2 regions of the Streptomyces sp. NPDC047043 genome follow, and region 1 is predicted to be linked to the other one. Evidence: riboswitches for the same ligand, from Rfam matches in the RefSeq annotation. Region 1 holds a riboswitch; the other holds the start of a gene.
What was found. Region 1 has a riboswitch for glycine ahead of gcvP (aminomethyl-transferring glycine dehydrogenase). Riboswitches for the same ligand answer to the same signal wherever they lie in the genome.
Positions count from the first base shown of each region.

Region 1 (4,413 bases):
CAGCTCCCCCTGCGACCCGGCGTTGGGCTGCAACGACACCTTGTCGTACCCGGTGACCTCGGCGAGCCGCTCCTCGAGCTCACGGATCAGCGTCAGATACCCCTGCGCCTGCTCGGCCGGCGCGAAGGGGTGCAGCTGCCCGAACGCGGGCCAGGTGACCGGCTCCATCTCGGTGGTCGCGTTGAGCTTCATCGTGCAGGAGCCCAGCGGGATCATGCCGCGGTCGAGCGCGTAGTCGCGGTCGGCGAGCCTGCGCAGGTAGCGCAGCATCGCAGTCTCGGAGCGGTACTGCTGGAAGACGGGGTGGGAGAGGTACTCGTCGGTGCGCAGCAGATCGGCGGGAATCGCCTCCTCGGCCGCCGCGTCCAGCGCCTCGATGTCTCCCTTGACCCCGAACGCGGTCCATACGGCGCCCAGTTGGGCCCGCAGGGTGGTCTCGTCGCAGGCGATCGACACATGGTCGGCGTCGACGAGGCGCAGATTGACCCCGTTCTCCCGCGCGGCGGCGACGACCTCGGCGGCCCCGCCCGGCACGCGCGCGGTGATCGTGTCGAAGTAGGAACCGTGCACGATCTCGACGCCACCGCCCTTGAGCCCCTCGGCGAGGATGGTGGCGTACCGGTGGGTGCGCCGTGCGATGCCCTTCAGTCCCTCGGGCCCGTGGTACACGGCGTACATCCCGGCCATGACGGCGAGCAGCACCTGCGCGGTGCAGATGTTGCTGGTGGCCTTCTCCCGCCGGATGTGCTGCTCACGCGTCTGCAGCGCCAGCCGGTACGCCTTGTGCCCGTCCGCGTCCAGGGACACACCCACCAGCCGCCCGGGCAGACTGCGCGCGAACTTCTCGTGTACGGCCATGTAGCCCGCGTGCGGCCCGCCGAAGCCCATCGGCACACCGAACCGCTGGGTCGTACCGACCGCGATGTCGGCCCCGAGCTCACCGGGCGACTTCAGCAGGGTCAGAGCGAGGAGATCCGCGGCGACAGTGACCAGGGCGCCCAGCTCGTGCGCCTGGTCGACGACCGCCTTGATGTCACGTACGACGCCGGAGGCGCCCGGGTACTGGACGAGCACGCCGTTGATCTCACGCCCGGCGACCTCGGCCGGGATCCCGTCGCTGAGGTCGGCGACCACGACCTCCACACCGGCCGGCTCGGCGCGGGTCTCGATCACGGCAATGGTCTGCGGCAGCACGTCCGCGTCGACCAGGAACAGCCCCTTCTTGTTCTTGCCCATGCGCCGGGACAGCGCCATGGCCTCGGCGGCGGCCGTCCCCTCGTCGAGCAGCGAGGCACCGGAGGTGGGCAGCCCGGTGAGGTCGGCGACCATGGTCTGGAAGTTCAGCAGCGCCTCGAGCCGCCCCTGCGAGATCTCGGGCTGATACGGCGTGTAGGCCGTGTACCAGGCCGGGTTCTCCATGACGTTCCGCAGAATCACCGGCGGCGTGAAGGTCCCGTAGTACCCGAGCCCGATCATGGAGTCGAGCACCTGGTTGCGATCGGCCAGCGAGCGCAGCTCGGCCAGCACCTCGGCCTCGGTGCGCGCACCCGGCAGCTCGAGCGCGTCGGCGTTCTTGATCACATCCGGGACCGCGGCGGCGGTGAGCTCGTCCAGCGAGCCGTATCCGACGTGCGCGAGCATCTTGGCCCGGGCCTCGTGGTCGGGCCCGATGTGGCGCTGCTCGAAAGGGATCCCCTGTTCGAGCTCGGAGAGCGGAATGCGATGGGCGGTCATTTGCGGAGGCCTCCTGGTCTGACACGACCTTCGAGGGGCACCACGGCGCGGGTACCCGGACGGCCTCCCCCTCTGTCATCTCAACCTGAGAGCTTCACCGGATCACCCAAAGGGCTTCCGGCTTTCACCGTCGGTGAGAGCGGAGGCCGTCGACACCCGCCCTGCTTTCCAGAGTGACCTCGTCCGTGCGGTACGTGGGCCTGAGAGATTCCGGGGAGGATTTGCTCCTTCGGCGCCTCCGATGGTGTCCGGAGGACTCTCCCGCACAGGGTCAGCAGCCGCTGTCAGCCTACCAGCGAGCGCAACACCCGATCCTTCGAGTGGCCGCCATCTCCAATGTGCTCTTTTGTAGTGCTTACGGATGAGTTGCGACCAAGTGGAGGGCCCGTGCAGACCGACATCGATCCGCGCAACCTGATCGGCCGCAAGGCGTTCGACCGCAACGGCACCAAGATCGGCACCATCGACGAGGTCTACCTCGACGACGCGACCGGCGCGCCGGAGTGGGCGGCCATACGCACCGGCCTGTTCTCCCGGGACGCCTTCGTGCCCCTGGAGCCCAGCGAACTGGTCGAGGGCACCCTGCACGTCCCCTTCGACCGGGCACTCATCAAGGACGCCCCCGACTTCGGCGTGGGCCGCCACCTCTCCCCCGAACAGGAACTCCAGCTCTACCACCACTACGGCCTCGGTCTCACCCCTCCGCCCGACGTCCCCGACCGGGATTTCGGCCGGCTCGCGGGCACGGAGGACGCCGACGCCTGACACGGCCCTCACTTGCACCTCTCACGCAGCCCCCGCGGGGGCTGCGCCCGCCCCGGGTCTTCGCGGCACCAGCGGCAACGGATCCGCCGGTTCCAGCTCGGTGTCGTCGGTCCGGAACGTCCGCACCCGCCCCGGCTCCGAATCGGGCGTCTCGAACCGTACGGTGACCCGCCCGAGCCCGCTGCCCTGCACCCATCCGTGCCCGAACTCGGCATGCCGCACGTCGTGCCCCGCGGGCCAGCGCCGGTCGGCGGGCACCTGCTGCTCCTCGACGGGCTCCTGGTCGCCGTCCTCCTCGGGATGCTCCGCCACCTCCCCCGCCGCCTGCGCGAACAGGTCCTCCTGCGTGTAGTCGGCAAGCCCGGTGACGCCCACCCCGAGCAGCCGCACGCCGCCCGTGGTGTCCACGGAGTCCAGCAGCCGGGCCGCGGCCTCCCGCACCACCGCCGGGTCGTCCGTGGGCCCGCGCAGCGTCTCGGACCGGGTCAGCGTGGAGAAGTCGTACCGCCGCACCTTCAGCACGATGGTCCGCCCCGACAGCCGCGCACCGCGCAGCCGCCGCACACACCGGTCGGCCAGCCGCTGCACCTCGAACCCCACCCTGATCCGGTCGTGGATGTCCACGTCGTAGGTGTCCTCGACCGACACGGACTTCGCCTCCCGCTCGGCCACCACAGGCCGGTCGTCGTGCGCCAGCGCCATGGCGTACAAGGCGTGCCCGTGGGCCTTGCCCAGCAGCCGTACGAGCTCGTCCTCGCCCGCCTCGGCGATCTCGTCGACCGTGGTGATCCCCGCCCGCCGCAGATGGTCCCCCGTGGCCGGCCCGACCCCCGGCAGCATGCGCACCGACATCGGCCCGAGCTTGGCCCGCTCGGTCCCGGGCTCGACCACGACCAGCCCGTTCGGCTTGGCCTCCTCGGAGGCCATCTTCGCGAGCATCTTGCAGGCGGCCAGGCCCACGGACCCCGTGAGGCCCGTGACAGCCCGTATGTCGGCGCGCAGCTTCTCCGCCACCAGCCGGGCCGACGCCTCGTCCCATGCCGCGTCCCCGGCCTCCAGGTCCACGAAGGCCTCGTCCAGGCTCAGCGGCTCCACCAGCGGCGACAGCAAGTGCAGCAGCTCCATCACCTGCTCGCTGATCGACCGGTAGAACCCGAAGCGCGGCACGAGATACGCGGCGTTCGGCGCCAGCCGCCGCGCCTGGGCCATCGGCATCGCCGACCGCACCCCGAAGACCCGCGCCTCGTACGACGCCGTGGCGACCACCCCGCGCGGCCCGAGCCCGCCCACGATCACGGCCTTCCCACGCAGGCTCGGCTTGGATGCCTGCTCCGCCGAGGCGTAGAAGGCATCCATGTCGAGATGCAGGATCGTGGGCGCGTTTCTCACATCTCCGATGCTGCACCACGCCACTGACAATGCAGTGCCGCCAGAGCCCCAGGAGGGGAAAGCGCCGTCAGACGGCCCGGTTCCGCCGCCGCGCCAGCTCGTCGGCCGGGTTGTTCCCGATCAGGGTCTCGCCGGTGTCGATCCGCTCGCCGTGCAGCTGCGACAGCGCGCTCTCGACGTCCCGCCACACCACCCCGACGGCAATCCCGAAGATCCCCTGGCCGCCCTGGAGCAGCGCGTGGACCTCGTCGGGCGACGTGCACTCGTAGACCGTGGCGCCGTCGCTCATCAGCGTCATGCGCTCCAGGTCCCGGAACCCGCGCTCACGCAGATGCTGCACCGCGGTGCGGATGTTCTGCAGCGAGACACCGGTGTCCAGGAAGCGCTTGACGATCTTCAGGACGACGACGTCCCGGAAGCTGTACAGCCGCTGCGTCCCCGACCCGTAGGCGGGCCGCACGCTGGGCTCGACGAGCCCGGTGCGCGCCCAGTAGTCCAGTTGCCGGTAGGTGATGCCCGCGGCCG
Region 1 is NZ_JBEYVO010000002.1:438,733-443,145, forward strand. Features, by position in the region: gene gcvP (aminomethyl-transferring glycine dehydrogenase) at 1-1,734, opposite strand, end outside; glycine riboswitch at 1,913-2,008, opposite strand; gene ABZ880_RS05125 (PRC-barrel domain-containing protein) at 2,122-2,499, shown strand; gene ABZ880_RS05130 (DNA polymerase IV) at 2,521-3,888, opposite strand; gene ABZ880_RS05135 (MerR family transcriptional regulator) at 3,956-4,413, opposite strand, start outside.

Region 2 (4,413 bases), on a different contig from region 1:
CGTACTCGGCGCCGAAGAGGGTCTTGACGCGGTCGATGGCGATCTGCTCGGCGACGTCGACGTGTTCGCAGCCGCCGTAGTAGCGGCGGCCGGGGTAGCCCTCGGCGTACTTGTTGGTGAGGACCGAGCCCTGGGCCTCCATGACCGCGAGCGGGGCGAAGTTCTCCGACGCGATCATCTCGAGGGTGGACTGCTGGCGCTGGAGCTCGGCGTCGACCGCGGCGGCGATCTCCGGATCCAGCTCGTGCAGGGACGTGTTCAGTGCGGACATGCGTCTACGGCTCCTCAGCCGGCGTTCTGGGCGGTGTACTCGTCGGCGGAGAGCAGGTCGGCAGGCTCCTCGGTGACCCGGACCTTGAAGAGCCAGCCGCCCTCGAAGGGGGCCGAGTTGACCAGGGACGGGTCGTTGACGACGTCCTCGTTGATCTCGGTGATCTCACCGGTGACGGGGGAGTACAGGTCGCTGACCGACTTGGTCGACTCCAGCTCGCCGCAGGTCTCGCCCGCGGTCACGGCGGAGCCCACCTCGGGAAGCTGGGCGTAGACGACATCGCCGAGCGCGTTGGCCGCGAACTCCGTGATGCCGACCGTCGAGACGCCGTCCTCGGCGGCCGACAGCCACTCGTGCTCCTTGCTGTAGCGCAGCTGCTGGGGGTTGCTCATGGCCTGAATTCTCCTGTACGCCGGGAGTGGTGATGAATGGGGGACTGCTGGGACTGCTGATGCGCACAGGTTATGTGCGCAGGGTTACGCTCTCGCTACGGACCGCGCCCGTCGTCTGATGCGCTCAGCGCATTGTCGGGGGCGACAGCCGAGTCCCCAACAACCCGAGCGAGTCCCGTACTTGCTCCGGCGGCCGGGAGGGTCGTCGCCGGACAGGCGCGACCTGTCAAACTCCCCGGAGCGATCCAGGGGAGAGCCTCTCGGCTTCGGCCGGGAGAGAACTTCAATTCTGGCGCTTGTAGAACGGCAGCGCCACGACGCGGTACGGCTCGTGGCTACCCCGAATGTCCACACCGACACCCGGGGTGCCCACGGCCGCGTGCACCGCGTCGACGTACGCCATCGCGATCGGCTTGCCCAGTGTGGGAGAGGGGGCACCGGAGGTGACCTCGCCGATCACCTCGCCGCCGGCCACGACCGGGTACCCGGCGCGGGGGACCCGGCGGCCCTCGGCGACCAGGCCGACCAGGACGCGCGGCGGGTTCTCCGCGGAACGGGCGGCGGCCTCCCGCAGGGCCTCGCGCCCCACGAAGTCGCCCTCCTTCTCGAACTTCACCACCCGGCCGAGCCCGGCGTCGAAGGGCGTCAGCGAGGTCGACAGCTCGTGCCCGTACAGCGGCATGCCCGCCTCCAGCCGTAGCGTGTCCCGGCAGGACAGCCCGCAGGGGACCAGGCCCACGCCCTCGCCCGCCCTGGTCAGCGCCTGCCACAGCTCGACGGCGTGCTCCGGCTTCACGAACAGCTCGAAGCCGTCCTCGCCGGTGTACCCGGTGCGCGCGATCAGCGCCGGGACACCGGCGACCGTCCCGGGCAGACCGGCGTAGTACTTCAGACCGTCGAGGTCGGCGTCGGTGAGGGACTTCAGGATTCCCGGCGACTCGGGGCCCTGCACGGCGATCAGCGCGTACGCGTCCCGGTCGTCGCGCACCTCGGCGTCGAACCCGGAGGCACGCTCGACCAGCGCGTCCAGCACCACCTGGGCGTTGGAGGCGTTGGCGACGATCATGTACTCGGTCTCGCCGAGGCGGTAGACGATCAGGTCGTCGAGGATGCCGCCGTCGGTCCGGCAGATCATGGTGTAGCGGGCGCGGCCGACGCCGACGGAGGCGATGTTGCCGACCAGCGCGAAGTTCAGCAGCCGGGCGGCCTCGGGGCCGGTGACGGTGATCTCTCCCATGTGCGAGAGGTCGAACAGGCCGGCCTTGGTGCGCACGGCCAGGTGCTCGTCGCGCTCGGAGCCGTAGCGCAGGGGCATGTCCCAGCCGGCGAAGTCGGTCATCGTCGCACCGAGCGAGCGATGCAGGGCATCGAGCGCGGTATGACGGAGTGCGGTGCTGCTCATCGGACGGTCGTCTCCCAAAGCAAGGCAGGACGGGCGAGGTCGTTCCTCCCCATCTGTCATCGGAACCTGAGAGGTTCGCCATGACCGCACGTGATGACCACACGTGGGGATCCTGGCTTGCACCTTGGGTGGAGCCGCATGTGCAGCGGCCCGCTTTTCAGATGTGCCTCGCCCGCGCGGTAACGGGGCCTGAGAGATTCAAGGGAGGGACTTGCTCCTTCGGCGCCCCGGGCAGACGGTGCTGCTGGGGACTCTCCCGCGCGGATTCAAACGGCCGGTATGCAGTTGGCGCGCACATCATTGCACGCCTCGTCGGGTCGCGGCAGGCCGCACTTGCTCCTCTTTTCGGCCCCTCCTTTTGTAACCGGCCTGTGGCCGTAAGCGAACGGAACTGGGAGACACCGTGCATTACCTTCTCTTTACATTCGGTGGGGAGAACCTTTCCTGACCCCGCAGGGAGGACGATCACGGTGAACAGGACCACGGCGTACGCCACGACCTCGGCCGTCGCGCTGCCGAAGCAGCCCTCGGCCCCGGCCCGCGAGCGGTGCCAGGAGCGCCCGGCACCGGTTGTCCGTGACTTCCGCGAGCGCTCCGGCCGCAGTCCGCACGCACTGCTGTTCGGCCCCCGCGACCTCGTGGTGATCACCGGCCTGCCCGGCAGCGGCAAGTCCACGCTGATGGAGCGCGCGGTGCGGGGCATCCGCATCGACTCCCAGGACGCCCGCGACCGCTGGGACGCCCGCATGTCCCGCTTCCTGCCGTACGCGGTCTACCGCCCCCTGGTCCGCCTGGCCCACTTCGCCGGGCTGCGTCGCGCCCTGCGCAGCGGCAAGGGCGTCGTCGTGCACGACTGCGGCACACAGGCCTGGGTGCGCGGCTGGCTCGCCCGGGAGGCCCGCCGCCGGGGCGGCATCCTGCACCTGCTGCTCCTCGACGTCACCCCGGGCGCCGCCCTGGAGGGCCAGCGCGAGCGCGGCCGCGGCGTCTCGAGGTACGCGTTCCTGCGTCACCGCACGGCGGCCGCCCGGCTGATCCGCTCCGTGGAGCAGGGCGACCTGCCCGAGGGCTGCGGCTCGGCGGTGCTGCTCGACCGGGACGCGGCGGACGTCCTGAGCAGGATCGGGTTCACGGGCTGAGGTCGTGACCGAGGCCGTTCTGGGCCGTACCCGCTAGCCTTTCTGCCTCAGCAGTGATTCTCAGCAGGCGGTCAGGACAGATGGACTTCCCAGCGGATCTCCCCGCGGACTTTCCCACGCAGGCGCACCCCCATCCGCACGGCGGATGGCCCGGCAACGAGCTGGAGGAGGTGCTGTCGGCCTCCCTGGGCATGCCCTCGGCGGGCGGCCGCATCATCGAGGTCCTCGGCCGCAGCTTCGTCTGGATCCCGCTGCCCAACGGCGGCGGCCCGCACAGCGGCCCCCTCGACCTGCCCACGCTGGAGATCGAGGGCCAGGCGTACGTCCCGGTCTTCAGCTCCGAGGAGCAGTTCCGCCAGGTCGTCGGCTCCCACATGGGGTACACGATCGCCCCGGCCGTCGAGTTCGCCCGCGGTCTGCCTCCGCAGGTGGGCCTCGCGGTCAACCCGGACGGCGTGGTCGGCGTCCCCCTCCCGCCGGCCGCGGTCGCCGAACTCTGCCGAGTGGGCCGCACGCCCCTGGACGGCCCGACGTCCGGCGGCCGGGTCAAGCTCTTCGAGCCGGACTGGCAGGACGACCCGATCGACTTCCTGGCGGCCGCCTCGGCCGAGTTCGCGGAGACGGGCGTGGTGGTATCGGCCCGCCGCTGCCTCGCGGCCGTAGAGACGGCGCATCCGGTGATGTTCGTGGGCGTCGAACTCTCCCAGCGGGAGGGCGACTTGAGGGCCCTCCCGCTGCAGGCCCTGGAGCGGGCGGTGACCAGGGTCCCGACCCGGTGGCCGGTCAACCTGGTCCTCCTGGATGTCACGGAGGATCCGGTGGCGAACTGGATGAGGGAAAACGTCCGGCCCTTCTATCAGTACGGCCACTAGGACTCCCCGACCCGCACTCGCGAACACACACCAGGTCCCGACCTCCCAGACGCTTAAGCTGTTGGCATACGCGGGGCAACCATCAGAAGGGGCGGTACACGTGAGCGCCAGCGGCACCACGACCGGGACGGTCGAGCACATGCTGCGCCAGGTGACGCCGGGGCGCTACGACGCCTACGAGGCACTGCTCCGCGCGCTCACAACCCCCGGCTCCGGCCAGGTCTGGATGCTCCTGTGGCACGGCCAGGCGGGCTCCCCGGACGCCCAGTACGGAAACATGGAGGTGGAGGGCTACGGCTACGCCCCGTGCGTCACTTCGGCCCAGGAGCTCTCGGCC
Region 2 is NZ_JBEYVO010000032.1:112,683-117,095, reverse strand. Features, by position in the region: gene glyA (serine hydroxymethyltransferase) at 1-271, opposite strand, end outside; gene gcvH (glycine cleavage system protein GcvH) at 286-663, opposite strand; gene gcvT (glycine cleavage system aminomethyltransferase GcvT) at 947-2,065, opposite strand; glycine riboswitch at 2,233-2,334, opposite strand; gene ABZ880_RS40720 (AAA family ATPase) at 2,536-3,204, shown strand; gene ABZ880_RS40715 (enhanced serine sensitivity protein SseB) at 3,285-4,076, shown strand; gene ABZ880_RS40710 (enhanced serine sensitivity protein SseB C-terminal domain-containing protein) at 4,177-4,413, shown strand, end outside.
Region 2: linked by a shared signal. The riboswitch ahead of gcvT (glycine cleavage system aminomethyltransferase GcvT) and the one ahead of gcvP (aminomethyl-transferring glycine dehydrogenase) in region 1 are both predicted to bind glycine.